4 regions of the Bradyrhizobium sp. UFLA05-112 genome follow, and region 1 is predicted to be linked to each of the others. Evidence: predicted binding sites of a transcription regulator. Region 1 holds the regulator's gene; each other region holds the start of a gene.
The links. The regulator LexA, encoded in region 1, represses DNA repair genes until DNA is damaged. The targets are predictions, from matches to a motif close to TGTTCNNNNTGTGTTCNG.
Positions count from the first base shown of each region.

Region 2: a site for LexA is predicted at 3,777-3,794, ahead of SO180_RS21075 (DNA-processing protein DprA). Genes of this name have one in related genera too.
Region 3: a site for LexA is predicted at 4,576-4,593, ahead of ruvC (crossover junction endodeoxyribonuclease RuvC). Genes of this name have one in related genera too.
Region 4: a site for LexA is predicted at 2,698-2,715, ahead of SO180_RS14755 (ImuA family protein). Genes of this name have one in related genera too.

Region 1 covers NZ_JBANBK010000061.1:2,051-9,843, reverse strand. The annotation lists gene SO180_RS29315 (hypothetical protein) at 42-275, shown strand; gene SO180_RS29310 (hypothetical protein) at 377-553, opposite strand; gene SO180_RS29305 (molybdopterin molybdotransferase MoeA) at 781-1,992, shown strand; gene lexA (transcriptional repressor LexA) at 2,168-2,866, shown strand; gene SO180_RS29295 (hypothetical protein) at 3,490-3,927, shown strand; partial or broken gene SO180_RS29290 (ComEC/Rec2 family competence protein) at 3,936-5,312, opposite strand; gene SO180_RS29285 (hypothetical protein) at 5,486-5,737, shown strand; gene SO180_RS29280 (SEFIR domain-containing protein) at 5,978-7,213, shown strand; gene SO180_RS29275 (hypothetical protein) at 7,461-7,613, shown strand.
Region 2 covers NZ_JBANBK010000035.1:52,158-59,950, forward strand. The annotation lists gene SO180_RS21050 (amino acid adenylation domain-containing protein) at 1-688, shown strand, start outside; gene SO180_RS21055 (MATE family efflux transporter) at 681-2,108, shown strand; gene SO180_RS21060 (4'-phosphopantetheinyl transferase family protein) at 2,275-2,949, shown strand; gene SO180_RS21065 (hypothetical protein) at 3,079-3,264, opposite strand; partial or broken gene SO180_RS21070 (IS110 family transposase) at 3,359-3,470, opposite strand; gene SO180_RS21075 (DNA-processing protein DprA) at 3,869-4,783, shown strand; gene SO180_RS21080 (hypothetical protein) at 4,755-5,306, shown strand; gene SO180_RS21085 (methyl-accepting chemotaxis protein) at 6,074-7,294, shown strand; partial or broken gene SO180_RS21090 (GDP-L-fucose synthase family protein) at 7,329-7,793, opposite strand, start outside.
Region 3 covers NZ_JBANBK010000001.1:164,376-172,168, reverse strand. The annotation lists gene SO180_RS00840 (methyl-accepting chemotaxis protein) at 70-1,494, opposite strand; gene SO180_RS00835 (methyl-accepting chemotaxis protein) at 1,714-3,456, opposite strand; gene SO180_RS00830 (YebC/PmpR family DNA-binding transcriptional regulator) at 3,669-4,415, shown strand; gene ruvC (crossover junction endodeoxyribonuclease RuvC) at 4,624-5,151, shown strand; gene ruvA (Holliday junction branch migration protein RuvA) at 5,148-5,765, shown strand; gene SO180_RS00815 (cytidine deaminase) at 5,812-6,231, shown strand; gene ruvB (Holliday junction branch migration DNA helicase RuvB) at 6,228-7,277, shown strand; gene SO180_RS00805 (DUF6869 domain-containing protein) at 7,371-7,793, shown strand, end outside.
Region 4 covers NZ_JBANBK010000021.1:14,235-22,027, reverse strand. The annotation lists gene SO180_RS14765 (inorganic phosphate transporter) at 1-1,108, opposite strand, end outside; gene SO180_RS14760 (UdgX family uracil-DNA binding protein) at 1,217-2,614, opposite strand; gene SO180_RS14755 (ImuA family protein) at 2,781-3,572, shown strand; gene SO180_RS14750 (Y-family DNA polymerase) at 3,463-5,115, shown strand; gene SO180_RS14745 (error-prone DNA polymerase) at 5,112-7,793, shown strand, end outside.

The DNA of each region.
Region 1 (7,793 bases):
TAGACAGAGTTCCCGGAACGGATCAACGCGTCGGGAGTCGTATGTCCGTTGGGATTTTCTACAACGGATGTGTGATCGTGTTGGGCAAGTCTTACTTCAACAAGCAAGCCTCGATCCTTCTCAAGTTCGCCAAGTCAACGTCGAATTCGCAGCTGTCCGCGAAGCTGGTCAGCAAGGCGGCGGATCTCAAATCGCAGGGCGACCCCCTGCCCGAGATGGATCACAGCCTGAAGGCGCCCGACGTCGATCCGGACAATGAAACGGGAGCCACCTGATGCTAGCCGTGAGCCTGGTTGTCGCCGTGGCATGCTTGGCCACCGTCATCCCGGTCCTTCTCGTCATCGAGACGATCGCGCGGCGTCCACGCTAGGCGCATTCAACTGCGCTTGGGTTGAGGCCGATCGAGACGCTGCCGTTGCGCGCGCATGCGGCTCGTCTTCTCCTTGAGCGCCTCGATCTCCTCGTCCAGCTTTGCGCTCTTCGATTTCGGCGGCTCATCGCCGCGCAGCTTCTCGAGAGCTTTCTCAACCGATAGCTTTGAAGTCTCTGCCATCAGGGTTCTCCCGGATGTCTCCTGACGCACCTGCGTGCGATGGCGCGCGGCAATTCTGAGCTGGAAGCGGAAAGGCGCGATATTGTCCTAAAGGGCATCCCTGCCGTTCCGGTGCTGGAGGGACAATTCATCTCCGCCTTCGTGATCGCCCCCTTTTGCCTCGAAGCCTGCACTCGGCTAGAACGCAACGCGACCTGTCCTTCGATTTGCTCAGCAGGAGTTTGCCCGTGGCCCTGATGCCGGTGTCCGACGCGCTTGCCGCAGTGCTTGCCGGCGTAGAGCCGGTGGCCGAGGAGATGGTTGCGCTGGATGCGGCCTACCATCGCGTGCTGGCGCGCGATGTCGCCGCGCGGCGTACGCAGCCGCCGCAGGCGATGTCGGCGATGGATGGCTATGCGGTGCGCGCCGCCGACGCGGCGACGGTGGACGCAGAGCTCACCGTGATCGGCGAGGTCGCGGCCGGCCGGCCATTTGCGGGAGCGGTTGGCGCGGGCCAGGCCGTGCGGATCTTCACTGGCGGCGTGGTGCCCGATGGCGCGGACGCGGTGGTAATCCAGGAGGACACGGTCGCAAACGGCAGGCGCGTCACGATCAAGGAGGCCGCGATCGCTGGACGGCACATCCGTCCTGCTGGCGTCGATTTCTTCGAGGGCGACGTGCTCCTGCGACAGGGAGCCAGACTCACCGAACGCGACCTCTCACTGGCCGCCGGCATGAACCATCCGGAGCTTGCCGTGCGTCGCCGGCCGAGGGTCGCGATTCTCGCGACCGGCGACGAGTTGGTGATGCCGGGCGCAACGCCCGGCGCGGGCCAGATCGTCTTCTCCAACGGCTACGCCCTGCACGCGCTGGCGCGGGCCGAGGGCGCCGAAACGGTCGATCTCGGCATTGCCGCCGATACGGTTGCGGCGACCACCGCCGGGATCCGCCGGGCCCGCGAGAGCGGCGCCGACATCCTCATCACGACCGGCGGTGCGTCGGTCGGCGACCACGATCTGGTCAGGCCAGCGCTCCAGGCCGAAGGCTTCGAGATGGCGTTCTGGAAGATCGCGATGCGGCCGGGCAAGCCGATGATGCACGGCCATCTCGGCGCGATGCGGGTGATCGGCCTGCCCGGCAATCCGGTCTCGTCCTATGTCTGCGGCTTCCTGTTCATGGTGCCGTTGATTCGCGCGCTTGCTGGCCGCTCGCGCGTTCATCACCGCCGCGAGCGCGCCGTGCTCGGGCGCGACGTCGGGCCCAACGACGTCCGCGAGGACTATTTGCGCGCACGGCTCGAGGAGCGCGAGGACGGCACGCTGGTGGCCGTTCCCGTCAACCACCAGGACTCCTCGCTGCTTGCGAATCTTGCTACCGCACAAGCACTTCTCGTGCGCGCGCCGTTCGCGCCAAAGGCCGAAGCAGGCACGCCTTGCGAGGTGTTGCGGCTGCCCTTGTGAGTGCAATCTGATTCGCGCGTGATGCGAACTTCGCCGCGTTCACACAAAATTAAGTGGTTGCGGAACACATATCGAACATATAGTGTCCGTTCATGATTTGTTTCGAGCATCTAGCGGCTTCTGCTGAATCTGGCGTCTCGGAATCGAACGACATCAACCGGGGGATTTGGTCGAGATGTTAACGCGCAAACAATACGAGCTTCTGCGGTTCATCAGTGAGCGCCTCAAGGAAAGCGGTGTGCCGCCCTCCTTCGATGAGATGAAGGACGCGCTCGATCTGCGCTCGAAGTCCGGCATTCACCGCCTGATCACCGCGCTGGAAGAGCGCGGCTTCATCCGTCGCCTGCCTAACCGCGCGCGCGCCATCGAGGTCATCAAGCTGCCCGAGCTTCAAGCCGCAGGCGCCGGCCGCCGCGGCTTCACGCCGAGCGTCATCGAAGGCAATCTCGGCAAGGTGCGGAGCGCCAGCGCGTCTGTCGACGACGGCGAGCGTCCGGTCGCCGTGCCCGTGATGGGACGGATCGCGGCCGGCACGCCGATCGAGGCGTTGCAGACCCGCAGCCACACCATCAGCGTGCCTCCGGACATGCTCGGCTCGGGCGAGCACTATGCGCTCGAAGTGCGCGGCGATTCGATGGTCGATGCCGGCATCCTGGATGGCGACATGGCGCTGATCCAGCGCAACGAGACCGCTGACACCGGCGACATCGTGGTGGCGCTGATCGACGACGAGGAAGCGACGCTCAAGCGTTTCCGCCGGCGCGGCGCGTCGATCGCGCTGGAGCCCGCCAACACCGCCTATGAGGTGCGCATCCTGCCGCCGAACCGGGTGAAGATTCAGGGCAAGCTGATCGGGCTGTATCGGAAGTACTGATTGCCCAGCAGAAAGTACCGATTGCCCGGCAGATTGCCAGCCATCGCACGGCGATACGGGCGGACGGATCGTCCGCTCCAGCAAAATAGCGTTGTCGCTTCCACTGTGATTATCCCTACACCTGCACAGAGCTAATCCTCAAGCATGGCAGGCGCGAATGCGCTGTGCGGGCTGCAGAGGACAAAACCCATGCGGCAGGTGATTTTAGGCGTGATCTCGGCAGCCTTGATCGCGGGATCGGCACCTGCGAGCGATGCAGCGCAACACCACGCCGCCCGAAAGGCCACGCCGCCCGAAAGGCAGAGCACGCGGCGGCAACCAGCGCGCCATTCCGCAATTCCAACAATGCGATCGCACCTGCGCCGCAGGCGAGCTGGCCCTCTTCAGGGTACTCCGCTGCCGGCGCTGATGGAAGCTCGCGTGAGTGAATGATGTGAACCAAGATAGAGTCTCGGCGAGAGGCTTTGTTCCTCGTTTGCCGGGAAAGATAATGTGATCGGGCGATGCGCAGACGGGCCGCAGATTTGCCCACAAACGCGATACACTCGTAGGCTTCCAACTCTGGTAGAGGCCTGCGCCTCCGGGGGGGCGCGGACCTGCTATCTCGCATGAGGAGCACTCCGATGTGTGACTACAGCCTACATGCCGTTGCGACCCGCCCCGCTCAAGTCGGCGAGACGATCGTCACGACAACCTTCCGCGGCACCTCGACGCGTGGATTTGCGTCGGAGCGTGATCTCTCGGTTGCCGTCTGCCTCCTGCCAGGCACCGAGCTCGCCTTCGCCGACAACGTCCGCTACGACAATCGCTGGATCTGGACGCGCACCGTCAATTCCCGCGTCGGCAAGTTCGGTAAGGTCGATCCGCACATTCCCGATCGTCATCATGATGCGATCGAATTCCCCGACGGCAACTACGTGCTGGTAACGCAGCTCGTCGAGGGACAGCGTGCCACGGTTCTGCAATTGCCGGTGACGCAGCCGCTCGGCGAGAAGACAGAGCAGCCCGCCGTCGAGCAGCACACGACCACGACGCCCACGACACGCCTGCCGATCGGCTGACGCGTCTTTCAATCCTCGGCCTGCAGGTCGGCCTCCGATGGCGTAGCATCCTTGCTGCGTGGAGTAGCCGGCCGCGGTGCGAGGCTGAGCTCGAAATCGCTATCGCCGGCCCCGGCCGGCGACCAGGGGCGGTTTGCGCTCCTTGCTTTCACCGTTTGCAGCGTGAAACCGTCGCCATCGCGCGATAGCGCGAGTGCGCCCTGCGTCTTCAGACGCTCGCGATCCACGACCATCGCCGCGCAACCGGCTGCTGCAGGCTTCGCCGTCACCACCAGCGCGGCGCGGCTGCAATCGTCCGCCAGCGCGTCGATACGCAACGAGAGCGCGACCAGGCGACCATCGGCGAGCGGCGTCACGCAACCGCCTTCGTCGCATGAGACGCCATCGGCGAGCGACGCATCAGTCGCGCCGCGCGGATCAGCATCAGATGCAAGCCACTCCTTGAGAAGAAAATTGTCCTTGCCGGTTCGGATCAGGTGCAGTTGGCCGCCCTTGCCGCGCACCGCGATGCTGTGGCCGTCGCCTGCGATCAGGATGTCGGGCTGGCGCACGTGCAGCGCCCAACCGATTGCGAGCGTCAGCACGACGGCGCCCACCCAGCGCAGCGGCGTGCGCAACAGGCCCATCAGAACGAGACCAATGCTGGCGGCAGTCAACGGGCCGGTCCCGAAGGCGGTGATGCGGCCGACGGCGCCAGGCAACGCCGCGACCCAGCGCGTCACAACGACCATCCAGTCGATGCCGATCCCCATCAGCCACCAGAATACGCCATCAAGCCCGAACGGCGCTGCGATCAGCCCCAAAAGTCCGGCCGGCATCACCAGCGCCGAGACCACCGGCATCGCCGCGAGATTGGCGAGCACGCCGTAGGGCGTGACGCGATGAAAATGGAAGGCGGCATAGGGCGTCGTCGCGAGCCCCGCGATCAGCGAGGCCATCAGCAGCATGACGAGCTCGCGGCCGCCCCACAGCGCGATGCGCGCAGTGACGGAGTGATCGGGCGAGGCCAACAGGTTCGGCATGCCGATCTGCACCAGCCCGACGAGACCAAGCGTCGCCGCGAACGACATCTGGAAGCTCGGATGCACCAACGCCTCCGGCGCGACAGCGAGCACGATCATCGCGGCCACCGCGAGCGTGCGGAAAGTGATGGCGCGACGATCGACCATCACCGCGATCAGCACCACCGCCGTCATGAAGAACGATCTTTGTGTTGCGACCTCCGCGCCGGACAGCAGCAGGTAGAACGCGGCAGCCACCAGTGCTGCCGCAGCGGACCATTTTTTGATCGGATAGCCCACTGCAAATCCCGGGATCAGCGCCAGCAGCGCGCGTACCGCAAAGAACACGACGCCGGCGACGACCGCCATGTGATAGCCGGACACGCGCTGACGCCGGCTGATGTGCGTAAATTCTCATTAAACCATAGTAACTTACAGTGAGGAGCTTCCCGATAAGAAGGCGCTGGGAAGCACATGGGAAGCAAGCAGCTCGCGGACACCTTCAAGTCCCTAAATGAAATAATGGAATGTCGGCCCGCACAACGAATCTACCGACCATGGCTGACAAAGTTGCCGGCCATGGAACGCACGGATCGGATACTGCCGATCACGAATGCCAACGGCTGAGTTCGCTACGGGAGAATATCCCCGCCTCGATGCCGGAGCTCATCGGCCGGCTGCTCCTGCTGAAGATGATGCCAATAACGACCGCTGACCAAGGCGGCCGGTTCGTCGCTTACGACCCGGCAAGTCTGGGTTCGTTGTCTCGTCGCGAGATCTACCGGCGCCCCAGGGCCGCCGATCCTTGAGCACACCCAACCGGGATCGACAACGTTGCTCAAGACATGCGGCCAGCGCCGCGCCAGCTGTCGAGGGCTTCCCGACCACTGGACCCACGGCCCGTGAAAAGCCTTAGCCGGCTTGCGGTCCAGATTTAGTCGAAGCTTCCGCCCGACTGGTCGCGTGAATAAGGCGGAAAATGCCCGCAGTAGAATGCTGCGTGCGTTCCGATCATGCCACGATCAGGCGTTGATTCGTGGAGCCCCCTTATGTCAGCCCCCAAAGTGTTCGTTTCATATAGCTGGACTTCGCCCGAACATCAGCAGTGGGTGGTTGATCTAGCCACGCAGCTACGTGAAAGCGGCGTCGATGCCATTTTGGACAAGTGGGATCTCAAAGAGGGGCACGACTCGATCGCCTTCATGGAAAGGATGGTCCCCGATCCGGAGGTGCAGAAGGTCGTTATCGTTTCGGATCGTCTCTATGCGGAACGCGCCGACGACCGGCGTGGTGGCGTCGGCACCGAGACGCAAATCATCTCACCCAAGATCTACGCCAAGGCTGATCAGGACAAATTTGTGGCCGTGATCTCCGAGGTTGACGCGGAAGGAAAAGCCTATCTACCTACCTACTATGGTTCGCGCATCTTCATCGATCTAAGTAACGAGGAGATCTATCCGGAGAACTTCGAGCAATTGGTTCGCTGGATTTTTGGCAAGCCTCTTTTTCCTAAGCCTCAAGTTGGCAAACCACCAGTATATATCGAAGAAACCTCGGTGTCGTTGCCGACGAGGTCAAGAGCCGCACGTACAATAGATCTCCTTCAACGAGGCTCGCCGCAGAGCGACGCGTCGTTACGTGGCTATCTCGAAGTGCTGGCTGAGAACTTCGAGGCGCTGCGAGTAGACACGAAATCTGACCCGTTCGATGACGCAATAATCGCATCGATCGAGTCTTTCCTCCCCTATCGTGACGAGTTTGTCCGCGTCCTCACTGCGCTTGCGAGGAACAATCCGACCGAGGACGCAATCACGTTGATCAAGAGGTTCTTCGAGTCCGTACTGCCCTACAGCTACCCTCCCAAGAACTTGAACTCTTATTCGAAGGATTGGTTCGACAACTTCAAATTCATTATCCACGAACTCTTCATTTATACGGCTGCGGTCCTTCTCAAGTATGAGAGGTTCGCGTCATTAGATCACTTGATCACCGGCGGAGTCTATGTAGGTGCAATCCAAGAGCACTCACATCAGCCTGTACAAGGCATTTCGATGTTTTGTTGCTCCCTCACTAGCTTGGAAGTTCGAAAGCGGCGACTTTCACTCAATCGGACGTCTCTGCATGCTGACCTGCTAAAGGAGCGGGCTAAAATCGCCGGCATCAGTTTCGAAGACGTCATGCAGGCTGATTTCGTCTTGTTCATGCGTGACGCCAGCGACGCGCTGCGGGCGAAACTCAATAACAGGTGGTATCCCGACACATCCTGCCGAGCTGATGGCGCTTGACCAGATCGCCACAACGTCGTGACGTTCAGATAAGAGCGGAAACGCAGCATTCGAGGTCGACGAACGGGATCTCGGCCTTTGTGCTGTTCGCAATCACGTTTTAGATGGCGACGCAGGGGCCGCACACAGTGATTGAGCCGGCACACCGTCTGGTCACCGCCCAGTCAAGATCACTTTCGGCGACATGCGCGATATGGGTGTACGAGGACCTCCTGGTTATTGCTCGGACTATCGTTGCAGCCACAACGTGGCCATGAATGCCGATCGCTGGCCGAACGAGGTGCACCTGTCCGACATCGAGCCGAGGTTCACCTGTTCTGCCTGCGGCAGGAGCGGTGCTGATGTCCGGCCGGACTTCAACTGGAACAAGCCGGTGTCGTCTGCGATGGGTTACCGTTGATGCCTCCTCTGCCTCACTGTCGGGCTGAATATTTCGCGATCATTCGATTCCCCTGCCAAAGATCGACTGCGCAATCGCGAGTTGCCATGCCCACGTCGAATGAAACTCCCATAGCAATGAGATGCGGTCCCATGCCTCCGCCCCCCTCGAAACAGACCGCGGTGCAAGCCTGTGGGCCAA
Region 2 (7,793 bases), on a different contig from region 1:
GGCCAAATACCATCTTGAGATCGACAAACAAGCGACAGCTGATCTCTTCAATATTGCAGCCAGGTGGGCGCATTGTCAGGACGTCGATGTCTTTCTTGCGGCCATATCCAGCGCCTTTGGACGCGTTTTCGGCAACTACTCGCTCTGGATCGATAGCCTTACCTCAATCCGTGGGCGGCTTTTTGATGATCTCGATCCATCTCAGATCATCGCCCATATCAGCGAACTTGTTCCGCTTCCCTTGAGACTGAAAGCAACGGAGCACCGCCCCGATCGTGCGCGTTCAATATACCGCCAGCGCAATTCCTTGCCGCGCAGGGGAATCGGGTTTCGGGCCATGAAATTCTTAAACCGAGATACAGACGTGCGGAGCCGGGTCGGTCGCCTGCCCTTACCAAGAATTGGATTGAATTATCGAGCGGGTGTGCAGCGCCATTTTCCACGCCGTCTCTTAGCCAGGGAACCCTCTCGACTCTGGATCGGCGAAGACATGGATGAAGGGTCCGTGATTCACCTGTTCTGGTTCGATGTCGGATATCAAGCCGGCCAGCTTCAGATCGAAGCGAGGTATGATTCAAGCCAAGTCGGTTATGAGCTGACCCGTAATCTTTGCACAACATTGCAACAGGAGTTGGTGCAAACGATTAGCGAATGCGGAAGAGCTCGCGACACGTTCACCCATGAATGAGCCAGATGCGGAATTCGCCTTCGAGAGCGATCGCGATGCGATGCCGAAGAAGATGCAGCACATTGACCTATCGGCCCCCAATCTGTCGAGCCTCATTCTGCGGCTCGCGATTCCGTCTGTTGTTGGCTTGTCGATCAACGCGTTACAGCAGGTCGTCAACGCGATCTTTGTTGGCGCGCTTGGCGCACAGGCGATCGCAGCTGTCAGCATGGCCTTCCCGATCGTGGTCCTGCTCACAGCAGCTGGACAGGGGATCGGTGTTGGAGCAGCGTCGGTCATATCTCGTCATCTTGGCGCTGGAGAGTACCTGGAAGCGAGTCGAGGCGCGACCACCGCACTTGCGCTCGCCGTTCCGATCGGTATCACGGTTACGGTCGCGCTGCTTATAAACCTGCGAGGGATCTTCGTAACGCTCGGGGCGACCCCAACGATTATACCCGTGGCGCTCGACTACACAACGACGCTTTTGTTTGGGTACACATTGATGCTTCTAAACATTGTAAACGGATTCGTCGTCAGGGCCGAAGGCAATACACGGTTCAGCATGTGGACGATGGTTACCGCCTTCATACTGAACGCTGTGCTTGATCCCATCTTCATATTTCTGCTGGACCTCGGTGTGCGAGGCGCAGCCCTCGCAACGCTGGTATCTCAGATAGCTGCTGTTAGCCTCTATATCGCGTATTTTGCGAGGCTCCGCGGGATAGTCCACGTCAGGATATCTCACGTCTCGTTGCGAGCTGATCGCATCAAGCAGCTCGCGTTCATAGGGGCGCCAGCGTCCGCGACCAGTATTTTATCGGCTATTGCCGTTATGCTCTTGTACGGAGCTGCTGCGCCGTTCGGGGACGAGTCTATCGCGGCCCTGGGAATAGCTGTACGGATCTTGACGATCGGCGCACTGCCTATCACCGGCTTCTGTATGGGCTCGCAGGCTGTCCTTGGCTTTGGCTGGGGTGCACGGGACTTTGCTCGTGTACTGAAGGCTGCGAAGTTCATACTCTCAATAACGGTCGCGTTTTCCGTTGCGTATTCTGCGGCCGTTGTGATTTTTGCCCGGCCTTTGGTTGGGCTGTTCAGCAATAGCGATAAGGTCAGGGAAATTGCTGTCTCGACCTCCATCGTCTTCCATCTGTTCTTTGGGTTTTTTGGTCTTGAGAGTTTCGTAACGACGATGCTTCAGTCGTTCGGGAGGGCGCGCCTCAGTGCGGTTGTGTCCTTCGCGAGGCAGGGCTATCTCTTCATACCGGCCGTACTATTATTGCCGATCATATCGGGTTTCAACGGACTGTTGATCAGTCAAGCAATCGCTGAGCTGGGCGCCGGCATGATCGCGTTGTTTGTTATGTTTCAACAGTTCGCTGAGCTTAGACGAGCGCTCTGGCATCCCACTTCAAGAGCAACCCAGATTGTGGGTTGAAACTGGACGCGGAGCTGGAGTTTCCCGCCGGTCGAGATCGGGGTGCCGCTCGCATGATGAGCTGGTCTCCCGCGACTTGAAGCTCTTGTGGTCGCAAGCTAACCACTCGCGGGAATTCAAAGGTCCCACTTCGCGCTCCTCGAAAAAAAAAGGGTTTGTCCCAGCTATGAAAGCGCTCGCGACGTTAGGAGCTGCCATTTCTGCCGCTTTGGCGCATGATATCAGCTTTTCGGGCGGACCAATGTACGATCCCGCTCCTCCTCCGTTTCCCCCTGAAGCGAAAATTTTAGGCAACGTGTCCCTGCGTCGTCGGCGTGAATTCGCTTGGGGACGTCATCACGCTCGCGAGGGATTGCGCCGCCTCGGATTCACTCCTGTTCCGATCTTGTCTAGAAGTGATCGGGCTCCTCTTTGGCCCGTAGGCGTCGTTGGGAGCATTTCCCACTCTTCGTCTGATTGTGGCGCCGTTGCGGGATGCTCAAGAAACGTCCTCGCCCTGGGATTGGACATCGAAGATGAAGAGCCGCTCGGAGCTGACCTTATGCCAATCATATGCACCTCCGCGGAACTACAACGTCGGGAATGGTCCAGCAGTCGCTTTGGCCCAAAACTAATCTTCGTAATCAAGGAGGCTGTATACAAAGCATATTCGCCAGAAACCGGTGAATTCCTGGATTTTCAAGATGTCAGCGTTAGAACGGGCGACCAGAGCGGGTTTTTCGAGGCGGAGATCATCAATCCGGAAAAACCTATGAATTTCGGCAGTCGAACTATCAATGGAATTTATCTCCCGTTTCTTGGAGGCATTCTTGCATTGGCTGTACGATTTCGAGGCTCGTAAGTAGCGCTGCTAAACTTGTCAACGTTGCCCGGAGCCTTGGCATGAAATGATCTTCGATCTCGCAGGCGCTATACAGTTTGGTACGGCAGCCAGCCGCTGCTGACGATGATGATCGTCCCTTCGTTCACGTCAGACATCGAAGAGGAGGGGAGCATGGACCGGGTGTTTCTCGCGCCTGAACGTATCCAATCGCTCGATATCGTTAAGCAGCTCAATCTGCTCAGCGACTTGGATAAGGGCAAAGCGGGCGGCATCAGGGATTCTGTCGTGGTTTTCGTTCCGAAGAATCGCCAGCAGCTCGGCGGTGCTCGCCAAGCCAGCGCCCGCCACAATTCCCAATCGTCCATGTGGACACGCAGGGCAGACAGTCGGGCTACGCTGCCTCATCAGCATTTTACGCCTTCACAAATCGTGCCGGTGGCTTGTCGTTCGACAGAGATAACCGGTACGAACCGCATTGTGAGCCGGGTGCCGGCCTCACAAATCGGTTCTGCATTCGCGGCATCCGACTTGTTCGGCCGCGACCATAGGCAGAGCCGCGCGGACCACTGCCTGGCAGACATTATGGCTGGCTTCAGTTGTGGAGCCGGGGCGTTACGGGCGAACAGTGCCGACTCTTCAACACTTCTTCCTTTTCGGTGGAAAGGTCTCCCCGATTTTGGCGGCGGCCGACTGATCGGCGCGTCTTGGGGGGCAATTCGCTACATCACTGTCGGGTTGACGCCCGAAGCGGCCGATACGGTGCTCGGCCTCGTCCGAGGACAGTGCACCGGCAAATCAAGGAAATGTTAACCATTTAACCCAATGATCTGTATGGAGATATTTACGGTTCTTGATTTGTTCTTTGCGAGTTGCTACACCCTCCAGACGCTTTTGTCCCCGAAAAGCAGCCGCCGCAGGGGGTAGCTAGGGTTGGACGATGAACCTTCTCGCACGAATGAATGACGGGCCGGCCGTACGGTCAATCTCGCCGCGTAGGGAGTTGGGTGCCTACGAAGCGCTGTGGCTTGAGAAGGGGGCTACCTTCAAAACGATCGCCGAGAAATTCGCATCGGACCCGACTGCTGTCCCTTCCGACTTCGTTTCAGGTGCTGTGGCGGACGTTCGCGCATCGGAAGTTCTGGCTGCGCTCAAGAAGGCAGGCGTATCTAGGTTCGGAACTCGGCTGAATCTCACTGGCAACTATCCTCCGAAGCTCCGGGATGCAAGACATCCGGTGGAAATGCTTTATTTCCAAGGTGCTTGGGAGTTCGTCGAGACGCGATGCGTTGCCGTCGTGGGGAGCCGCAATCCTAGCGAAGCTGGAAAATCGCGTGCGGCGAGGCTCTCACGCGCGTTGGTCGAGCGCGGCTTTACGGTTGTGTCGGGCCTCACAACCGGCATCGACACTGCAGCTCATACAGCCGCGATCGAGGCGAAGGGCCACACAATCGCTGTGATCGGCACGCCGATCGGGACCTATTACCCGAAGGAGAATCAGGCGCTCCAGCGCAGGATCGCGGAGGAAGATCTGCTCATTTCTCAGGTGCCAGTGCTCCGGTACGCTAGTCAGCACGTACCGCAGAACAAGCTGTTTTTCCCTGAGCGAAACGTCACGATGAGCGCTCTCACCAAGGGGACGATCATCGTCGAGGCCAGCGACACAAGCGGGACGCTCACGCAGGCTCGCGCGGCCTTGCAGCAAAGCCGCAAGCTGTTCATTCTCGATTCCTGCTTCAAGCGAGATGACATCACTTGGCCGGCGAACTTCGAGAAGAGGGGCGCGATCCGTGTCCGCGATCTTGCCGATATCTGGGGCGCGTTAGGTGATTGCACGCCTTCTCCAGCAAATTGACGAGACCAACCGCAGAGACCACTGGTACCTCGACGAGGGTGACGATTGTCACTACCTCTACGAAATTACGGCCCCTTTGGGTTGGCGCGGCGGCGAGACCAATCAGCTCATTCACAATCTTCAGAAGAAGCGAGGCGACGGTGGGTACCAATATAAGGCCGCGGCAATCGCTAGATGCGCGAACGATCTGTCAGCGGTTTTAAACGCCGAATGGTTGGGCCAAGCCACGATTGTTCCGGTTCCGCCATCGAAGATGAAAACCGATCCCGCCTACGATGATCGTATGGTGCAGGTCTGCAGAGCAGTCCGCGCCCCGGCGCCTCCCGACGTCAGGGAGTTAGTCGAGCAGATCGCCTCGACGAACACTTTCAAGGGCGGCAACCGGATGTCGCCGACCGAGCTCAAGCAGAACTACAGGATCGCGGAAAACCAACTGCAGAACCTGCGCGGTATCGTGGGTATCGTCCGACGACGTCCTCACGACAGGCTCCCATTTCAAAGCCGTCAAGGAGATGATTCTTGAGCGCGCTCCGCAGACGCCCGTAATTGGACTCTTCGTTGCCAGACGCGCGCTCGCAGATCCATTTAACGAAGTGCCGATCGAAGACCTACTGAGGTGAACGATTGTCACCCACATGCCGCTGCGGTAGAGCCGGCTCCGCCGGCATACGGGCGTGCCTGGACATGTTTCATGCCACGGCCCGATCTCCCTTGGAAACGCCGCGTGCGACAATCTTTGGGGCGTCATCGGATAGCGGCCGATGCAGGGCCTTCGCTTCGTCCCATGGTGCGCGTCAAGCCATAGACTTAGGTACGGTCCCGGGGCTGACTTCGCTGGTGCCCCGGTCTCCATCGAAGATTGTCCAGATGCCGTACAGCGGATTCCTTCATGCACTGGATACTGATCACCGCTCAACAGCGGTGGTCCAGATCGCGCTCGCATGCTGTCGCCGAGATCTTGGACTGCACGCCAAGCTTTCCTCGCGAGCAACTGCACATATACGCCGGTATACTCGACTATACGCAAGTATAGGTGCGCCACCGATAGGATGGTGCGCAAGGGAAATCTTAATTGAGATTCGATACGCCCACTTATGTTGGATTCAAGTGGCGGTTGGAATTATGTGGCACAATCGGATATCAAATCTCGCCCTGGCATTATCCGTCCCAGCAGCAACAGTTGCGGCTAATGCAGATGCGCTCTCACTTCACTTCTGGGCCGGACTCCTTCTCGGCGGATTGATGTTGGTCCTTTCCTTCTTGACGTCGACGAGACGGGAGGCGCCAGCAGTGAACTTGGACGAAGCGATGGCGATCAAAGCGTTCGAGTCGATCAAAGATGGTATTACAATTTATGACGCCGACCGGTGCGTGCTCGGCAATGATGCTGCAGCTCACATGCTCGGGCTTTCCAATGCAGAAGAACTGAGAGGATTGGATATCGCTTCGCTTTCTCTGGATCCTCAACCGAACGGCAAGACGGTTGCGCAGATGTTCGAGGAGACCAATGAGCTTGTGATGAGGTCGGGCCACGTCGCAATCGAGTGGTGGCTTCGGCGTAAAGATCAAACCTCCATTCCGGTCAGGATTAGTCTTGTCGTATCGAAATTCAGCGGCCGTCCGATAGTCGTGTGTGTTTGGCAGGACATAACCGACCTGGTTCGTATGCGCGAAGAGAGGCTGAGTCTTGCAAGGAGATTTGATAGCGATGTGTCGCGGGTCGTCGACGTTGTGGCGAGCTCAATGCAGGACATGCAAGCGGTTGCATCGGAAATTACTGCTTCAACGGACGATGTATACCATCGCACTGAAGCTATGACAGGAATGGTGAAAAAGACGGAGGAAAACTCCACTGCCGTGTCTTCGGCTGCTCAGGAATTCTCGGCCTCGATTACCGAAATCAGCCGACAAGTGTCGACCGCGGCGAGCATTTCGCAAACTGCGCGCGATAAGACCGTGCGCGCTGAAGCTACATTAAGTGAGCTCGTTGCGTCGGTGACGAAGATCAGCAGCGTCGTCCAAATGATCGAGAGCATAGCCTCGCAAACCAATTTGCTGGCCCTCAACGCCACCATCGAGGCAGCACGCGCTGGCGAAGCGGGGCGAGGCTTTGCAGTCGTGGCGGGGGAAGTTAAGAATCTCGCCGCACAGGCAGCAAAAGCGACGAGCGAGGTTGATACTCAAATCATCGCCATCCAACAAAAGACAGAACTGGCAACTGCGGCGATGGGGGACATCGCTGACATAGTCGACAAGGTGCAGGAGATCTCGAGCAGCATATCGGCGGCCATAGAAGAGCAGTCCATTGTGACGAACGACATCTCAAGAAGTATCACCAGCATCAGTTCTGATATGCGCGATGCGTCCAGAGATATTGACCAACTGAATGATGCATCGCGCACCTCTGGCTCATCGGCGGGCCAGGCGGTTGGGAAGATAACCGATCTGAGCAAAAATATCGCATCGTTACAGGGGCAGGTCAGTGACTTCTTGATCAAAATAAGAGCGTAGTAGGGTGCGCTCAGTTCAAGTCCTGGTATCTTCGTCAGTCCTCGCCTGATGTCAGGAAGGCGCGGTAAGCCTGCTGGATGCCATCTCTCAGGGACGTTTTCGCGCGCCAGCCCAGCTTTGCGAGCCTGCTGACGTCGAGCAACTTGCGCGGCGTACCGTCGGGGCGAGAAGTGTCGAAGGTGATGGCGCCGCTATACCCGACGATGTCGGCGACGACGCGGGCGAACTCGGCGATGGTGACGTCCTCGCCCGTGCCGATATTGATCAGCTCCACGGCCGAATAGGTCTTCATGAGGTGAACGCAGGCATCCGCCATGTCGTCGACATAGAGGACTCGCGCCGCGGCGTGCCGGTGCCCCAGACGGCAACGCTCGCTGCACCTGAGAGCTTCGCCTCGTGAAAGCGGCGGATCAGGGCTGCTATAACATGGCTATATTCGGGATGGTAGTTGTCGCCGGCGCCGTATAGGTTGCTCGGCATCACGCTGATGAAGTCGCTT
Region 3 (7,793 bases), on a different contig from region 1:
CTGGCTTTCGCCAGGACGACGTTGGGGGAGCATTGCACCGTGTCTCCACTGCACGGCACTTCCTGCCGCTCACCCCTGCCTAAACCCCATCCGGAAGGCACCCCAGTGCTTTCCCTTGACGATGATCGGCGAGGACAAATCCTTCATCAGCACGAACTGGCCGCCGCCCATGTCGCGGCGGTAGGTTTGCAGCAGGAACGGCTTTGTGTTCGCCGCGACCTTCTTCACCGCGCGGTCGTTGAACAGGCGGCGGTTGCGGCAATTGGCGTTGTTCCAGACGGGGTCCTTGCCCTGCGGCAGGCGATAGTTCGGATTGTGGGTCGGCAGATAGCCGCCCTTCGCCCAGGCGACGCAGAACACGATGCGCGGGTCCGACTTCTGGATCGGGTCCTGGATCGCCGGCAGCACGCGGTCGGTGAAGTCGACGTAGCTGGTGAGAAATTGCTTGGGATCGGTGCCGGGAATCTCGCGATATTTCTCGTCCATGAGCTGATCGAGCGTGATCTCGCCGCGGTCGATCCCTGCCTCGAACTCGGCCGAGATGCGTTTGGCGGTGTCGACGACGACGCGGATCAGAGGCGCGTCCGACGTCTCCACGCCGCTGTCGGCGATCAGCGCGATCAGGCTCTCGGAGGTGTCGAGCAGCTTTGCCACCCGCTCATCGGCATTCCTGAGATCGCGCGAGGAGAGATCGACGCCCTTGGCGAGCTCGCTGAGCTCCGAGATCACGGTGTCGCAATGGCCGAGATTGGAGGTCGCAGCGCGGGCGACGCTGTCGATCTCCGCCCCCACGGACGCAAAGCCCTGCTGCACGCGGCTGATGATGCCGGAGATCTGCTGCGCGCCGTCGCCGGCGTTCTTCGCACGTAGCGAGGCATCACCGCTTTCGCCGATCAGGCTGCCGATCTGGCCGTCGAGATCGCGCACGGTGTCCGAAATCTGTTGCGTGGCCTGGCGGGTTGCTTCCGCAAGGCTCTTCACCTCGCTCGCCACGACGGCGAAGCCGCGGCCGGCGCTGCCGGCGCGTGCCGCCTCGATGGTGGCGTTGAGCGCGAGCAGGTTGGTCTGCTTCGCAATCGCCTCGATCGAGCCGGAGACCTTGGCGACCTGGCTCAGCGCCGAGCCGACCGCGGCAAGCCGTGCCTCGATGCGAGCGACGGCTGCAACGAGCTCGGAGATGTGGCTGACCGCGGTCTCGACCACGTCGCGCGACTGCGCGATCTCGCCGACCGCGGTGGATGTCGTCGATTGCACCGCCTGCGAGGCATTGGCGATCTCGCGATTGGCCGAGACCATGGTCTCGGCCGTCTTCTGCAGATGGTGGAACCGCTCCGACTGACCGGCGACGCGGTTGGCGACCTCCTGGACGTTGCCGGCGATGTCGGCGAGCTCAACCCCGAGGCCGCCAATGCGATCGGCGAGCTGGTCTATGAGGCGTTCGGCCAGCGTCCGGTTGGATGACGCGTCCATGACTGCACGCTGCACGACGGACATGTTTGAACTTCCTCCAGTCGGAGTCGCCTATCGACTCACCAACGGCATTCCCATTCCCATTTCAAAGCGTGATTCGTTTTAATGCTGATTCGCGCTTTGCCGTCTTGCCTGAGCGTGCACTAGGTGCGCGATAACGTCAGGGTGAATTGTCATCGCGCTTCAGGTCTTTGCTCGTGCACGGTCTTTTCGGAAGCGCTCCGTACTTTCCGGGATCATGCTTTAAAGTTTGTAGGCGGTCCGGAACCCGCCCCAGTGTCGGCCCTGCACGCGGATCGGCACGTCGATCTCGCGCATCATCACCGTGTTGCCGTTGCCCATGTCGCGCGCGTAGCTCTGCACCAGATAGGAGCGCAGATTGCGCGCCGCAGCGAGGCCCGCGGGGTCGTTGAAGATGCGCCGGTTGCGACTGTTTGCCGTGTTCCAGGCGACATCGCCCGGGCACTGCGGATGCGAATAGATCTTGTTGTGCACCGGCAGGAAGCCGTTGCGGTCGACCATGGCGCAGAACGCCATGCGTGGATCCTTCGCCAGGAATGCTTCCTGGAAGGAGGGGAGGGCGCGGTCGGCCCAGTCGAGATATCTTGTGCGGTACTGCTGCGGATTGGTGCCTGATATTTCCGCGTAGTCGGTGTCGAAGAGATCGTCGAGCCTGACCTCGCCGCGCGCGACCGCCTGCTCGAAGATCCTCGTCAGCGCAGCGCCCGCTTCCATTGCGCGGGTCACGAACTCGGTGTTCTCTTCGTGGATCGACCAGAGCTTGTCCTCGATCTTTTCGCGCAGCTCGGCATTCGGCGCCTGGAACTGCGCCCGCGCGCCGGCCTTGGACTGCTCGGCGACGCGCAGGCGGCAGGCGCCGATATCCTGGAGCAGGCCGTCGATGGTCTCGTGCACCGAAAGCCTCGCTGCGTCCGCGCCGCCGATCAGGACGCCGTCCATCGCAATCTCGTAGACCGGCATCAATGCGCGGCCACCCCTGATCTCGAGCTTGAGATGGCAGGGCAGGCGCTCGGTCTTGCGGCGGTCGTCGCCGTCACTCTGCCTGAGCAGCACCGTGCAGCGCGATTTCAGCTTCTGCGCGAACGTCGTGACCGCCTTGCCGGCGCTGGAGACGCTTTCGCCATGCGCTTCCGCCGCCTTGGTGGCGGCATCGATCTCGGCGGCGCTGTCGCCGACGGATACGATGAATTGGGATGCGGTCGCGGCGTTGCCGGAGACTTCGCTGGTGGTCGCGGTCTGCTCGGCGACGGCGCCGTTGACGGTGTCGAACACCGGGCGGATCGCCTCGATCGCCTGCGAGATGCGGTGCACGGCTTCCGCCGAGCCTTCTGCATCCTTTTGCAGCGCTTCGATCTTCCTGGTGATCTCGTCGGTCGCGCTCTGGGTCTGCACCGCGAGCGCCTTCACCTCGGTCGCAACAACGGCAAAGCCTTTGCCGGCAGCGCCGGCGCGCGCCGCCTCGATGGTCGAGTTCAGCGCGAGCAGCGTGGTCTGGCGCGCGATCTGCGCGATCAGGTTGACGACGTTGCCGATCGCGGCGGAGGATTCGCGCAGGCGGTCGACATTGGCGCGGGCTTCCTGCGCGGCGGCGCTGGCAGCATCCGCAAGCTTGCCGGCCTCGCGGACCTGGGCGCCGATGCCCCGCGCGGACTGGGTGAATTTGTCGGCCGCGGTGGCAAAGGTGGTGGCGGTCGATTGCGCGGCGCTGCTGCGCCCCGTGAGCGCATCGGTGCGTTCGCGGATCGTCGCGAGCGTGTTGGCGGTCGCTTCCGCCCCGCCGGCGACCGATTGGGCGGCGCGCTCGAGCTGGCGGATCATCGCGCCGAGCTCGAGTTCCAGAAGCTCAAGAATTTCCTTGGCCGAATCGCCTTCCGGCGCAGCAACGGGCTCGGCCACGGCCTGGGTCACCTGCGGCGCTGCCGCGGCCTGTTCCGGCAGACGCTTCCGAAGGAATCCGAAGGCCATCAGGTTGCTCTTGTCGGGGGACGGGATGTGGATATTTTCACATCCCGAAATGAAGTCAGGGTTAACAGGTGCCTGATGGCGCGGCATCTGGCCCTACGATGCTACCTTCAAGTATACTCTTTCATTCCAGGGGGCTCGCGGCCTATAAGGCCCGCGCTTCGATCCCTTACATTGCCCCTGACCTTGGCTGACGATTCCTCGAGAGACCACGCATGGCCGGACATTCCCAATTCAAGAACATCATGCACCGCAAGGGGCGGCAGGATGCGCAGAAGTCGAAGCTCTTCGGCAAGCTCGCTCGCGAAATCACCGTCGCGGCCAAGCTCGGCACGCCGGATCCCAACATGAATCCGCGCCTGCGCGCGGCCGTGATCGCGGCGCGCCAGGAGAACATGCCGAAGGACAATATCGAACGCGCCATCAAGAAGGCGCTCGGCAGCGACGGCGAGAACTATGACGAGATCCGCTACGAGGGCTATGGCCCCGGCGGCGTCGCCGTCATCGTCGAGGCGCTGACCGACAACCGCAATCGCGCGGCCTCCGACATCCGCTCCTTCTTCACCAAATCCGGCGGAAATCTCGGCGAAACCGGCTCGGTGTCCTTCATGTTCGACCGCACCGGCATCATCGAATATGACCGCAGCGTCGCGTCAGATGACGCGGTGCTCGATGCCGCGATCGAGGCCGGCGCCGACGACGTGATCTCGAGCGAGAACGGCCACGAGATCTACGCCTCGACCGAAAGCTACCGCGATGTGGCCAAGGCGCTCGAGGCGAAGTTCGGCGAGCCGCGCAAGGCCGCGTTGATCTGGAAGCCGCAGAACACGGTCGCCGTCGATGACGAGACCGGCGAGAAGCTGCTCAAGTTGATGGACCTGCTCAACGAGCACGACGACGTCCAGAACGTCTACGCCAATTTCGAGGTGTCGGACGCGCTGATCGCGAAGATGGGCGGCTGAGGTCGTCTCGTGTCCCGGACGCGACGCGGCGTGAAACGCTGCGGCGCAGAGCCGGGACCCACGCTTCCCGTGCCGATGAGGGATGGGCCGCGGTTCAGCAGCGCATCACTGCGTGCTGCGCTGCGCCCGGGGCACGAGAGCTTAGTTCCCCTGTTACTTCCGTTCCGTTTCTGTTTCCCTCCCTCCGGCCAGCCGCTATCACTGGCCCATGACCGCGCCCCCGATTCGCCAGCCCGTCCGAATCATCGGCATCGACCCCGGCCTGCGCCGCACCGGCTGGGGCGTGATCGAGGCCGAGGGCAATCGCCTCGTCTATGTCGCCTGCGGCTCGGTGGAACCGCCGGACGGGCTACCGCTGTCGAGCCGGCTGCTCGCGATCCACGAGGGGCTCGCTGCCGTGCTCTCCAACCACAAGCCGATGGAAGCCGCGGTCGAGCAGACTTTCGTCAACAAGGACGGCGTCGCGACGCTGAAGCTCGGCCAGGCCCGCGGCGTTGCCATGCTGGCGCCCGCGATGTTCGGCATCACGGTGGCCGAATACGCGCCCAACCAGGTCAAGAAGACCGTGGTCGGCGCCGGTCATGCCGACAAGAACCAGATCGCGGTGATGCTGAAGATCCTGCTGCCCAAGGCCGAGCCGCCGTCGGCGGACGCCGCCGACGCCCTCGCCATCGCCATTACCCACGCCCATCACCGGCAGAGTGCCGCCCTGCGCTTGAAGGTGGTCGGGTTATGATCGGCAAGCTCAAGGGCCTGATCGATTCCTACGGCGAGGATTTCGTTATCCTTGACGTCGGCGGCGTCGGCTACCAGGTGCATTGCTCGACGCGCACGCTGCAGCATCTGCCCTCGCCCGGCGAAGCCGCCGTGCTCTCGATCGAAACTTACGTCCGCGAGGATCAGATCAAACTGTTCGGCTTCCGCTCCGACCAGGAGCGCGAATGGTTTCGCCTGCTCCAGACCGTGCAGGGCGTCGGTGCCAAGGTTGCTCTCGCCGTGCTCGGCACGCTGTCGCCGGCTGACCTCGCGAACGCGATCGCGCTGCGCGACAAGGCCGCGGTGTCGCGCACGCCCGGCGTCGGTCCCAAGGTCGCCGAGCGCATCGTCACCGAATTGAAGGACAAGGCGCCGGCATTCGCCAATGTCGATCCGCACGTCGTGCACCTCGCCGGCGCCGTCGACGACCAGCGCGCCCCGCGACCCGTCGCGGACGCGATCTCCGCGCTGGTCAATCTCGGCTACGGCCAGCCGCAGGCGGCAGCCGCCATTGCCACGGCGTCACGCAATGCCGGCGAGAATGCGGAAACCGCGCAGCTCATTCGCCTGGGTCTGAAAGAATTGTCAAAATAGACTATCCTGCGCGGCCGTTGACTGACGAAGGAATGTATTTCCCACCATGCTGAGCAATAAAGACAAGGAACTCATTGCCGCCGCGACCAAGGCGATCAGCCAGCGCTATCGCAACAAATGGCAGGAGGTGGGGGCTGCGATGCGCACCCGCGATGGCCGCATCGTCACGGGCGTGAACATCGACGCCTATATCGGCCGCAACGCGGTCTGCGCGGAGGCGATCGCGATCGGACGCGCCATTACGGAGACGGGCGATCACGGCATCGAGACCATCGTCGCGGTGCGTCATCCGAAGCCAGGCGAACCCGGCGATATCGCCGTCGTCTCGCCCTGCGGCATCTGCCGCGAGTTGATCCATGACTATGACGCCAAGGCGCGGGTCATCGTTCCCGACAACGGCCGCGAGCCGAAGGTTGCGAGCATCGGCGAGCTGTTGCCGAACAAGTACCGGCGAGGCAACGAGTGAACACGCCCTCCCGCATCGTCACGCCCGAGCGCCGCAGCGACGATGTCGGCGACACGGCGCTGCGTCCGCAGTCGCTCACCGAGTTCGTCGGCCAGCAGCAGGCGCGCAAGAACCTCTCCATCTTCATCGAGGCTGCGCGCAAGCGCGGCGAGGCGCTGGATCACGTGTTGTTCGTGGGGCCCCCCGGCCTCGGCAAAACCACGCTGGCGCAGATCGTGGCGCGCGAGCTCGGCGTCGGCTTTCGCGCCACATCGGGCCCCGTGATCGCCAAGGCCGGCGATCTCGCCGCGCTTCTGACCAATCTGGAAGAACGCGACGTGCTCTTCATCGACGAGATCCATCGCCTGAGCCCCGCAGTGGAAGAGGTGCTCTATCCCGCGATGGAGGATTTCCAGCTCGACCTCATCATCGGCGAGGGCCCGGCGGCGCGCTCGGTCAAGATCGAGCTCGCAAAGTTCACCCTCGTCGGCGCGACGACGCGTGCCGGCCTTCTCACCAATCCGCTGCGCGATCGTTTCGGCATTCCGATCCGGCTGAACTTCTATACGGTCGAGGAGCTGGAAGGTATCGTCAGCCGCGGTGCGCGCGTGCTCAATGTCGGCATGAGCCCGGATGGCGCCAACGAGATCGCGCGCCGCGCCCGCGGCACGCCGCGCATCGCCGGCCGGCTGCTCAGGCGGGTGCGCGATTTCGCTTCGGCTGCGAACGCCGATACCATTGATCGCGAGATCGCCGACCATGCGCTGAGCGCGCTCGAGGTCGATGCCGCGGGCCTGGACGCCATGGACCGGCGCTACCTCTCGACGATCGCGCTGAACTATGGCGGCGGCCCGGTCGGCGTCGAGACCATGGCGGCCGCGCTGTCCGAGCCGCGCGACGCGATCGAGGACATCATCGAGCCCTATCTGATCCAGTGCGGCTATCTCCAGCGCACCCCGCGCGGCCGTCTCCTCACCACGCACGCCTTCCGCCATCTCGGCCTTGCTGAGCCCTCGCGCGATACGGCACAGTTCGGCTTGTTCGGCACGGACGAGAGCGACGACTAGAGCGACGTTGAACCCACCTGTTTTGTGCTCCCACTAATGCGGACCCGCGGCGATCGGGGGTGCCGTTACTGCACATTGGCTGGAGTGGGAAGAATGGGGCTGAGTGAGCACGCAACACTGCTTGAAACCATCGCGTCCGCACCGCAACTGCGGACGCCTGACGAGACTGAAGCGCTTCTCGATCCGATGCCGCTGGCCGAGCTGGCCTCGATGTGGTGCGCGCTTCAGCGCGTCAGCCGGCGCGACCAGGCCGGCAGTGTCTGGGCGCTAAAACTCTATTTCGATCGTCTGCCGCATCGCCGGCCGCAGTGTGCGCTCGATCTCATTCTTGACGTGCTGAGGACCGAGACCGACAAGCCGACGGTGATGCAGCTCAACGACAAGTTCTTGCTGGCGCTGCTCTACGCCCACGGCGACGAGGTGATCGTGCGTATCGAGCATGAGGCGAAGCACAATGCGCGGCTGCGGTGGCTGCTCGGGGGCGTGCATCTGGGCGAGCAGGAGCCGCTGATGCGG
Region 4 (7,793 bases), on a different contig from region 1:
TCGCCAGCGAGCCGTAGGTGGTGACCTGCTTGGCGATGTCGCGCACCAGCACGGCGAGCGACGGGAATGTGCCGCCGTTGACCTCGTGTTGAGCGACGTAGTTGGTCACCGCGGGACGCGGGTTGCCGATGACGTTGTAACCGGCGGCCTTGGCCTCGATCACCTTGCTTGCGGCCTCCGAGTTCGCGACGAACTGCTCGATCTGGCTCGCCGGCAGGGCGCGGTTGAGCGCATAGGCCGTCGGCACGGTGCCGATCAGGATCAGCATGATCAGGCCCATGCCCTTCTGGCCGTCATTGGAGCCATGGAAGAAGCTCACCAGCGTGCAGGTGAGGATCAGGATGCCGCGGATCCACCACGGCGGCGGCTGGTCGCCCTTCGGCTCGCCGAACAGAGCGGGCGTGGCGCGCAGCAGCACGGCGCGCAGGATGAACAGCAGGCCGGCGGCGAGCACGAAGCCGAACAGCGGCGACAGCAGCAGTGCCTTGCCGATATTGGTGGCCTGGGTCCAGTCGACGCCCGAGGTGCCGCTGCGGCCGTGCAGGACCGCATTCATGATGCCGACGCCCATGATCGAGCCGATCAGCGTATGCGAGCTCGACGCCGGCAGGCCGAAATACCAGGTGCCGACGTTCCAGATGATCGCTGCGATCAGAAGTGCAAACACCATGGCGAAGCCGGCGCTGGAGCCGACCTGGAGGATCAACTCCACCGGCAGCAGCGAGACGATGCCGAATGCGACTGCGCCCGATGACAGCAGCACGCCGAACAGGTTGAACAGGCCGGACCAGACCACGGCGATATGGGCGGGCAGCGAGCGGGTGTAGATGACGGTTGCGACCGCATTGGCAGTGTCATGGAAGCCGTTCACGAACTCGAAGCCGAGCGCAATCAGCAGCGCGACGAACAGCATGAGGAAGGGCGCAATGCTCTTGACCTGCGTGCCGGTCGCATCGACGTCGACCCAAATGCTGTAGGCGACGAAGAGTAGCGCCGCGGCGATGATCCCCATGTAGATAATGCCGGTCAGCGGATGAAAACCGCGGTCGAGGTCTGGCCCTTTCCGCAACGCTGGCTCGATGGAGCCGGGTAAAGCAAGGTCACTCATTAAAAACTCTCCTGTCCCTGTGCTCCGATTTTGCGCGCGGCATGTGACAGGCAGTTGAAATGACGGTGCTTCTCCACCGGTATCTGCTGCGGCGCAGCGTGTGTTATATCACGCCGCCCGTGCTGATTTTTCCCGGAATCCGGCTGCGATCTTCAGATCATCCACAAAGCGCTGATATTCCAGCTCTTTTGCCTTGGGGTCAGGCAGCCGCAGCAGATAGGACGGATGCACGGTCACCAGTGCCTTGCGGCCGTCGGGCAGATCGATCAGCCGGCCACGGTTCTTGCCGATCGGCGTGATCTTGCCGAACACGCATTGCGCGGCGGTCGCCCCCATCGCCACGACGAGGCTGGGCCGAAGGGCCGCCAGTTCTCGCTCATACCATTGCCGGCAGGCACGGATCTCCGGTGTGTTCGGCTTCTGGTGCAGGCGGATTTTTCCGCGCGGCACGAATTTGAAGTGTTTCACGGCGTTGGTGACATAGACCTTCCTGCGGTCGACGCCGGCCTCTTCCAGCGCGCGGTCGAGCATCATGCCTGCAGGGCCTACGAAGGGATGACCGGCGATGTCTTCCTTGTCGCCGGGCTGTTCGCCGACCAGCATGATGGTGGCAGACTTCGGGCCTTCGCCGAACACGGTCTGCGTTGCATCCTTGTAGAGAGGGCAGGCGCGGCAGTGGGCGGCTTCCTCGCGCAGCGTTTCGAGATCATCGGCGGCGGGTTTGCGTGGCATGGGTGCCTCCGGGCGCGGGGTGATCCGTCCGCCGGTCCAGCGTTCGGCATCGGCGAGCAGAGGTTCAAGTATCGAGGCTTCCGCGAGGTTCCTCCCGCGCGGTTTGGGCGCTTCCGGTGCGATCGGCCGGTCCGGCTGGAAGTGGCGGCGCCAAGTCTCCTCCAATCGGTTTGCTGCAGGCATCTCCGTCTGGCTGATCCCCGGCGTGAACGAGATCACGTGGCCGTCCCAGTGGGCGCAGATGTCGGGCGTGAGGATCGACCAGGGCATGTCGGCATAACGGCGCGCGAAGAAAGATGCGGCGAATTCGACGATGTGATGCTCCGGCACGAACCAGGCGGCATAATGCGCCTTCTGCTCGCGTCCGATTTCGCGGAAACGGACGACATCGCGCATCCGCTGCACGTCGCGATGCACGCTATTCGCCATCGCCATGGCCAGCGCCACATCGGGATCGGTCATCGTTGCCAATAGGTCGTGATCGGCCTTCAACCGCCACAGCAGTCGATAGAGCAGCGCAAAGCGTTCGCCGTCGCGATTGAGGATCGCGACGCGTGCAATCTCGATGAAATTGGCCGGCACGTTGAAGGTGTTTTCGATCTCGATCGGCGGAAGGCTCGGCGCCTCGGACAGGCCGGGCGGAATCTGATCCTTGGTTTGGCCTGGCACGCCCCACGTCACGTCCGCGGGGGCGATGTGATGCAATGCCAGCGCGCGTGCGGCTTTGCGCCAGCCGTCGAAATCAGTCTCGCTATCGAGGGTGATGAGGTACATGGCACTTGAATCCTCTTGATTCCACTCATGAATTTGCGGGTGCGCCAATTCGATTGACTCCGGTGGCGCTGTTAGCTTTATATTAGAACATATCATGAACAAATGAGCCAGCCGATCGTTTGTCTTTCTGACGATCCTGGCGACCATCTCTGAAGGAGCGGCGAGCATGAGCGCACGCATAAGCGCGCTTGCGGCTTTGCGCGGCCAGATCGAGCGCATCGAGACGTCGGAAGCCGCGCATCATCGCGATCGCGTGGCGCTCGGCCACCCGGAAGCAGACGACGCGTTGCAGGGCGGGCTGGCGCGCGCGGCGATCCACGAAGTGTTTTGCGAGGGACGCCAGGGCACGGCCGCGACGGGCTTTGTCACCGGACTTGCGGGGCGCCTGATGGCGCATCGCCCGCTGCTGTGGGTGCGGCAGGATTTTTCGGAGGTCGAGGCGGGTACGCTGTCGATGAGCGGGCTTGCCGAGCTCGGCCTCGATCCGTGCCGCGTGGTGATGGTGCGCGCTGCCGATGTCGAGAGCGCGCTGCGCACCTCGGCCGATGCGCTTGCCTGCGATGCGCTGGGCGCCGTCGTGCTCGAGCTCTGGGGCGAGACGAAACAGTTCGATCTCGTGGCGAGCCGCAAGCTGACGCTTGCAGCCCAAGCCTCAGGAGGCACTGGGCTGCTGCTGCGGATGGCGGCAAACCCTCTGCCGTCGACCGCGGAAACCAGATGGATGTTGCGGGCGGCGCATTCGCCGCCTGGACCTGCGTGGAGCGCCTGGGGCGCGCCTCGCTTCGATGCCGAGCTCGTTCGCAATCGTCATGGCCCGGTCGGCCGGTGGATCATGGAATGGAAATGTGATGAGTGCCTGTTCAGTGAATCGTCGGCGTATCCTCAGCCTGTGGCTGCCGCGCCTGCCCATCGATCGCATCAAGCGGGTGCTTTCGCTCATCAGCGAAAAGCCGGATAAAGCGTTTCCAGGCGAAGTGGACATCGGTTCGGGTGGAGAAAACGCGTTAAAACGAAAAGATGAGCCGAGCATCGTCGTTGCCAAGGAAAACAACGCGCTTTCGATCTACGCGCTCGATGAAGCGGCCGGGCGCCTCGGCCTGCATATCGGCCAGCCGCTGGCGAATGCCCGCGCGATCTGTCCGGAATTAAAAGTGTTCGACGCCGATGTCGCGGCGGATGCCAGGACGCTCGAGGATATCGCCGACTGGTGCGACCGCTTCACCCCGCTGGTGGCGCTCGATCCCCCGCATGGCCTGTTTCTCGACATCACCGGTTGCGCGCATCTGTTCGGCGGCGAAGCCAACCTGTTGCAGGCGCTCGTTCGTGCGTTGGCACGGCAGGGTTTTGCGGTCAGCGCGGCGATCGCCTCGACCTCGATCTGCGCGCGCACGCTGACGCGGCAGGCACCTGGCACCATCGTTGCCGATGGCGCGGAGGCGGAAGCGATCAACCGCTTCCCGGTCTCGGCGCTCGTCGCGGATGACGCCATCACCACGGGTCTGCGTCGCGCCGGCCTGAAGACCATCGGTGATGTCGCTTCACGCAGTCCCCATGAAATCACAGCGCGCTTCGGCGCGCGCTTCTCGACGCTGCTCGCGCATGCGTTGGGGCAGGGCGATGCGCCGATCAGTCCGCGAAAATCGCCGCCTGACTACATCGTGGAAAAACGTTTCGCCGAGCCGATCGCGACCGACACCATGATCGCGATGACGCTGTCGCGGCTCGCGGATACGCTTGTTACCTCCATGGAGAAGCAGGGCAAGGGCGCGCGGCGACTGGAGGCGTCCTTCTTCCGTACCGACGGCGTGGTGCGTGCGATCATGGTCGAAACGGGACGTCCGGTGACGCGAAGCGCAGTCGTCGATCGTCTCTTTCGCGAGCGGCTGGATGCGCTCGCCGATCCCCTTGATCCCGGTTTCGGCTTCGACATGGTCCGTCTCTCGGCGAGTCGCACCGAGATCGTGGTGCAGGAGCAGCGCGATCTCGATGCGCGCGTCCATGACAATGACGAGCTCGCCGCGCTGATCGACCGCATCGCCGCGAGGATCGGCGGAAAACGCGTCGTCGTGCACCTGCCGCAGGATACGCATATCCCGGAGTGCGCCGTGCTGGGCGCGCCTGCGCAGCATCATCTCGCCGCCGCCGCGCAGGCTGAATGGCCATCGCGCGTTGAGAGCGAGCCGCCGCTGCGCCCGTTGCGGCTGTTCGACAAGCCAGAACCGATCAAGGTGCCGTTCGCGACCGTGCCGGACGGGCCGCCCCATCAATTCACCTGGCGGCGTGCGCTGCATGCGGTGGTGCGGGTGGAAGGGCCAGAACGCATCGCGATGGAATGGTGGCGGCAGGACGGCAAGCAGCTCACGCGGGATTATTTTCGCGTCGAGGATGCCGAAGGTCTGCGGTTCTGGATCTTTCGCGATGGTCTCTACGATGGCGAACTCGTGGACGAGGAGGGCAGGTCCGTTCCCGCCAACTGGTATGTGCACGGTCTCTTCGCATGAAGACGCCTGCTTACGCCGAGATCGGCATCACCACCAACTTCTCCTTCCTGCGCGGCGGCTCGGATCCGCGTGCCTATGTGCATCAGGCCAGTATTTTGGGCATTCCCGCGATCGGGATTGCCGATCACAACACGCTTGCCGGCGTGGTGCGTGCCTACAAGGAGCTCGATAATGCCGAGGTGCTGCACAAGCCAAAACTTCTGATCGGCACGCGCATCGTTTTCATCGACGGCACGCCCGACATCCTGGTCTATCCGCGCGACCGCGCGGCCTATGGCCGGCTCTGTCAGCTTCTCACCCGGGGCAAGCGCGGCAATGACATCACGCGGATCGAGAAGGGCGAATGCCACCTCAGCTTCGCTGATCTCCTGGAGTTTGCCGAAGGCCAGCTTCTGGTCCTGACACTGCCGCATCGCTTCGAGCCGGGACAAGCGCTGGATGTTCTCGGAAAACTGAAGGCAAGCCGTGCCGAGGGCGTGTGGCTGGCGGCGAGCCTGCTCTATCGCGGCGACGACCGGCGCCGCCTCGCGCGGCTCGACGATCTCGCGGTGAAGGCAAAAGTGCCGCTGCTCGCGACCAACGAGGTGCTCTATCACCATCCCGCGCGCCGGCCCTTGCAGGACGTGCTGACCTGCATCCGGGAAAAAACCACGATCGAGGCCGTCGGGAAGAAGCTGGAGGCCAATGCCGAACGTTTCCTGAAAACACCCCGGGAAATGGCGCGGCTGTTCCGCGATTTCCCTGCGGCAATCGCGGAGACCATGCGCTTTGCAGACGCAATCGACTTCTCGCTCGACCAGCTCAAATACCAATATCCGGACGAGCCGGTGCCGCCGGGCAAGACCGCGCAAGGGCACCTGGAGGATCTGACCTGGGCCGGCGTGCAGACTTATTTCGGCGGCAAGATCGACGACAAGCTCCGCGCCACCCTGCACAAGGAGCTCGCGCTGATCGCCGAGCTGAAATACGCGCATTATTTTCTCACCGTGCACGACATCGTGCACTATGCGCGCAGCCAGAGCATTCTGTGCCAGGGCCGCGGCTCGGCTGCGAATTCGGCCGTGTGCTACGTGCTCGGCATCACCTCGGTCGATCCGACCAAGGTCGATCTGTTGTTCGAGCGCTTCATCTCCAAGGAGCGGCTGGAGCCGCCTGATATCGACGTCGATTTCGAGCATTCGCGGCGCGAGGAGGTGATGCAATATGTCTATCGCCGCTACGGCCGCCATCGCGCCGCGATCATCGCGACCGTCATCCACTACCGCCCGCGCAGCGCCATCCGCGATGTCGGCAAGGCGCTGGGCCTGACGGAGGACGTCACCGCGGCGCTGGCCGACACGGTCTGGGGGAGCTGGGGCAAGGGCCTCAACGACATGCAGGTCAAGCAGGCCGGGCTTGATCCCAACAATCCCATGGTCAGCCTCGCGGTCGAACTTGCGACCGAGCTGATCGAATTCCCGCGCCATCTCTCGCAGCATGTCGGCGGCTATGTGCTGACCCAGGACCGGCTCGACACCTATGTGCCGATCGGTAATGCCGCGATGGACGACCGCACCTTCATCGAATGGGACAAGGATGACGTCGACGCGCTCAACATGATGAAGGTCGACGTGCTGGCGCTGGGCATGCTGACCTGCATCCGCAAGAGCTTCGACCTGATCGGCCAGCACAAGGGGAAGCGCTGGGTCCTGGCCAGCGTGCCGCAGGACGATCCCAGAGTTTACGACATGCTGTGTGACGGCGAGTCGCTCGGCGTGTTCCAGGTCGAGAGCCGCGCGCAGATGAACATGCTGCCGCGCCTGAGGCCGCGGACCTTCTACGATCTCGTCATCGAGGTCGCGATCGTGCGCCCGGGGCCGATCCAGGGCGACATGGTGCACCCTTATTTGCGGCGGCGGAACGGCCAGGAGCAGGTGAGCTATCCATCACCGTCACCGGAGTATGGCGACAAGGACGAGCTCTACAAGGTGCTGCATAAGACGATGGGCGTGCCCCTGTTCCAGGAGCAGGCGATGCGGATCGCGATCGAGGCGGCAAAATTCACCTCCGAGGAGGCCAACGGCCTGCGCCGCTCGATGGCGACTTTCCGCAATGTCGGCACCATCGGCAAGTACGAGGACAAGCTGATCGGCAATATGGTCGCGCGCGGCTACGACCCTGACTTTGCCCGGAGCTGTTTCGACCAGATCAAGGGATTTGGCTCCTACGGCTTTCCGGAGAGCCATGCCGCGAGCTTCGCCCAGCTCGTCTACATCTCGTCCTGGCTGAAGCATTATCATCCGGACGCGTTCTGTTGCGCACTATTGAACTCGCAGCCGATGGGCTTTTATGCGCCGGCGCAGATCGTCGGCGATGCCCGCAAGAACGGCGTCGAGGTGCGCGAGATCGACGTGTCCTACAGCTTTGCGCAGAACACGCTGGAGGAGGGAAACAACAAATACTGCGCCGTGCGGTTGGGCTTCCGCCAGATCGATGGGTTTCATTGGCTCGATGAGGATGAGGAGAGGCTGAAACAAATTCAGTCGTCATTCCGGGAAGCCAACCACAACGGGACTGCGCTCCCTCTCCCGCTTGCGGGGGAGGGCTGGGGTGGGGGTGTCTCCGCAATCGATGATCCCCAAGAGGAGAGAGCCCTCACCCGGATCACATCTAACGATGCGATCCGACCTCCCCCGCAA